Regions from separate parts of the Psychrobacter sp. NPDC064578 genome, predicted to be linked through region 1. Evidence: predicted binding sites of a transcription regulator. Region 1 holds the regulator's gene; the other holds the start of a gene.
What was found. The regulator PhoB, encoded in region 1, activates phosphate uptake and scavenging genes when phosphate is short. The targets are predictions, from matches to a motif close to TGTCATNAANCTGTCATAA.
Positions count from the first base shown of each region.

Region 2: a site for PhoB is predicted at 1,372-1,390, ahead of pstS (phosphate ABC transporter substrate-binding protein PstS). Genes of this name have one in related genera too.

Region 1 covers NZ_JBJDPI010000012.1:55,181-57,392, forward strand. Annotated here, with positions in the region: gene dtd (D-aminoacyl-tRNA deacylase) at 1-224, shown strand, start outside; gene phoB (phosphate regulon transcriptional regulator PhoB) at 381-1,085, shown strand; gene phoR (phosphate regulon sensor histidine kinase PhoR) at 1,166-2,212, shown strand, end outside.
Region 2 covers NZ_JBJDPI010000001.1:370,809-373,020, reverse strand. Annotated here, with positions in the region: gene thiC (phosphomethylpyrimidine synthase ThiC) at 1-779, opposite strand, end outside; TPP riboswitch at 1,028-1,170, opposite strand; gene pstS (phosphate ABC transporter substrate-binding protein PstS) at 1,463-2,212, shown strand, end outside.

The DNA.
Region 1 (2,212 bases):
TGTTATTGGTATCACAGTTTACGCTAATGGCAAAAACAGACAAGGGTCGTCGCCCTGACTTTGGTGGTGCGATGGCACCTGATGCGGCGCAAGCGTTGTTTGCGCAATTGGTCGCTTATGCCAACACGCAATATCCAAACGTGGCAACTGGTCAATTTGGTGCCAATATGCAAGTGTCGAGCGTCAATGATGGGCCATTGAATTTCTTGTTAGAAGTAAATTGAGTAAACCAAGCATTAGCCGTCACGAGACTTATGAACCGCTTAAAAGTCGAATGTCATTAAACTGTCATAATTACCCCGTTTAATAGGGAGCAGCAGGCGAGCATTTATCGCCTTTTTTGTCAGCTAAATGTTGTCCTCTAACACTGAGAATGCCGTATGTATAATGAGCAAATTTTGATTGTTGAAGATGAACCTGCGATTCGTGAAATGATCGTCATGACGCTAGAGATGGCGGGATTTGATAGTCTGCAGGCAGCGGATGTATCTGAGGCGCACCAACAAGTGGTCGATCACCGCCCTGCGCTGATTTTGCTAGATTGGATGCTGCCCGGTGATAAAAGTGGCATTGATTTTTGCCGATTACTCAAAAACGATGAGCTACTCGCTGAGATACCAGTCATTATGTTGACAGCTAAAAGTGAAGAGGACAGCAAGGTGCATGGCCTTGATGCTGGTGCTGATGATTATATGACCAAGCCTTTTTCGACACGTGAGTTGATATCCAGAATCAAAGCAGTATTGCGGCGTAGTAACGCGCTCAATAGTGATAAACCTATCGAAATCGGCAATTTGAGCCTTGATCCCAAAAGTCAGCGAGTGACAGCGGCTGGTAAAGTGGTTGATGTCGGGCCTACGGAATATCGATTATTGGCATTTTTTATGAGTCATCCAGAGCGTGCCTATACGCGGACGCAGCTGCTAGACCAAGTATGGGGCGGTAATGTATATATCGAAGATAGAACCATTGATGTGCATATCAAACGTTTGCGGACATTACTACGACCACATCAATGTGATACGTTGATACAGACAGTACGCGGGACAGGCTATCGATTTTCTAGCTTTATTGAACCAATTTAACGGACGGTTTTTATTCGCTATAAAAGCAGTATGTTAATCGTAGCACAGTGAAAAACGGCGAATAGTGATAAGGATGATGGATGAACACCCTAATATCGGCTCAAGGCGACCAACAAAATAAGTCACTGCTAGCAACTCAGCAGAATACAACGGATCAACTCAAAAAAATTAGAAGCGCACTACGCGCATTGCGTGATGCGGTGGTTTTGCTCAATGACGATGATGGGCTTGAATGGTGGAATCAGGCTGCCGAAGATTTAATGTTGTTACAGTTGTCAGATAAAGGTAAGTGCATTTTTGACTTTATTAGTGCGCCTGAATTTCGTCAGTATTATCAGGCGACGACCAACCCTATCGATGGTGCTCAGGATGGTGTGCACATTGTCTCGTGGCGCGCGCCCAAGCGTTATCTAAAGTGTGAGCTCACGCCTTTTGGCGATGAGAAGCTGCTCATCATTTATGATGTGACGCGCTTGCATCATTTAGAAGAGATGCGCCGCGATTTTGTGGCGAATGTCTCGCATGAGTTACGCACACCGTTGACCGTCATGATGGGTTATCTAGAAAATTTTTCGGATCAGCCAGATATGCCGCCGCATTGGAAGCGCGGGTTTGAGCTGATGAGCCAACAGACTGCGCGTATGAATAGAATTGTAAATGACTTATTGCTGTTATCTCGCATCGAAATCGAAGAAACCCATGAGCTCAGCTATATTGATATGACCAAGCTGCTGACCCATGTTTATGATGATGCGCAAGCGTACAATCAAGAATATGGGCATACCATTCACTTGCAAATAGACACTTATGACGGACTGTATGGCTCAGAGATGTATCTAAATAGCGCGCTTTCTAATCTGGTGATTAATGCCATCAAATACACGCCCAAGGGCGGTAATATCGCCATTAGCTGGACAAAAACGTCAGAAGGTTGCCGATTTGCCGTCGAAGACAACGGTATTGGTATTGCACCTGAGCATATCGCACGGTTGACGGAGCGTTTTTATCGTATTGATAAAGGTCGTAGTCGGGCGACTGGCGGCACAGGGCTAGGTTTGGCAATCGTTAAACACGTTTTATATCAGCATGAGGCTAATTTACAAATTGAATCAGTAGAAGGGGTAGGC
Region 2 (2,212 bases), on a different contig from region 1:
GCTGAGTTACCAATATTGGCGTTAATTTTAACCAAAAAGTTGCGCCCAATAATCATTGGCTCAGATTCTGGATGGTTAATGTTATTTGGGATAATGGCGCGCCCAGCAGCCACTTCACTGCGGACAAATTCAGGGGTGATAATCGCAGGCGTATTAGCGCCAAAGTTCTCACCGTCATGCTGACGCATATCGGTCAGCTCATGCTGCTTTTGCGTTTCGCGAATGGCGATATATTCCATTTCTGGGGTGATGATGCCGCGGCGTGCATAGTACATCTGCGTGACGTTGCCAGCTTTGCCATCGACATCTTTGGCGCGGCGAGGTTTGTCGATATGAGCAAATCGTAAATTGGCAGTACTGATATCGCGGGCGCGTGCCATTCCGTAAGAGCTAGACAGTCCGCTTAACTGTTCGGTATCACCGCGCTCAGCAATCCAACCTTCACGAAGCTTTGGTAAGCCTTTGGTCAAATCAATCTCGACGTTGGGATCGGTATAAACGCCTGATGTGTCATAAACATAAAATGGTGGGTTCTGTTCCCATTCGTTCTCAGAAACGCCTTGTACAGGGGTAGGATCAAGCGTGATTTCACGCATGGGTACTTGAATATCGGATCTAGAGCCTTCGATATAGACTTTACGGGAGGCGGGGAGTATGCGGTGTAAATCGCGAGCGTCTTCTTCGAAACGAGCATCACTAGCACTGCGGTGAGCAGGGGTCTTTAACGCGTCTGTCTTAGAAGGTTTTTGAGAAGGAGAAGTGGCTAATAAAGTTGTCATATGCTGTCCTAGCGTGTTGGTTTTTGAATAAAAGCAACACCGCCAGTAGCTGCGGGGGTAGCATCTGTGATCCAGACAAATTCAGCTCATGAGCATCAGCCTACGACCAAAAAACATAGTCGCGGATGATGCTCATCAAACGTTGGACGCAGCTTTATATCAGTCTTCACTACTTAATAGTACATCACGCATATTAAGGTAGTAATGAGGATAAAAAAGGCATTTCTGCACGTCCTTTGCCATAAATAACAAAGTGCTTAAGACTTCCCTGCGTCGGTACTAACCGCATCAGGTTCGGCGGGTGATCTCTCAGCGAATGTATAAAGGCGACTACTTTAATAAAGAAAGCTTAAAAGTGAGTCGATAATACACCGCACCCCGAGTCTGTCAGTGTTGTAAATCAACTCAATACTAACAAAGTTCTGCAATGAGGGCTAATGATATTTAGATGAAAATATCAGGCGTTGATTTTGAGGTTCGATGTTTTTATGAGAACGACTCTAGAGTACCAGTGATTGAAATCACTTGATATTACTGAGCTGTAGATAGCTTATCTAAATATTATGTAAAGCGAATGAAAGATTCTGGAGGTTGTCATTAAACTGTCATAAAGATTTGGCAAGATAGCACGCATGTCACAAACAATACTTTTTTGTATCGTTGTTAAACTTTAGGAGTCCTACATGCGTTATTCGTTATTAGCAGTGGCCGTTAGTTGTACATTAGTGCTTACGGCATGTAATAAATCGACTGAAACGACAGAGCCAGCTACGGATAGCAGTAGCGCTGTCACCACCACTGAAGCAACCACTCAGACAACCTCTGCTTCTGCAGCAGGTTTTAAATCTGCTGAGAATATCGCTATGAATATCACGGGTGCAGGGGCATCGTTCCCGCAGCCTATCTATGCTAAATGGTCTTACGACTACAACGCTGCTACCGGTGGTCAAGTCAATTACCAGTCGATTGGCTCTTCTGGTGGTATCAAACAAATCGAATCAAAGACAGTCGATTTTGGGGCGTCTGACGCGCCGATGACGCCTGAAGAGCTAGATGCAGCAGGCTTGATTCAGTTTCCGACGGTTATCGGTGGCGTCGTGCCAATCGTTAACATTGACGGTGTCGAGCCGGGCGCGTTGAAATTAGACGGTGCAATGTTGGCAGAAATCTATTTGGGTAAGATTAGCAATTGGAATGACCCAGCCATCAAAGCCATGAACCCAGATTTGACCTTGCCAGATGCCGCTATTACGACAGTATTCCGCTCAGACGGTTCAGGGACAACGTTTAACTTTACGGATTATCTAGCCAAAGTTTCACCAGACTGGAAAGACACAGTTGGTGTTGATAAAACAGTCAAATGGCCAACGTCTGCGACTGGTGCTGGCGGTAAAGGTAACGAAGGGGTTTCAAGCTACGTCAACCGTATGAAA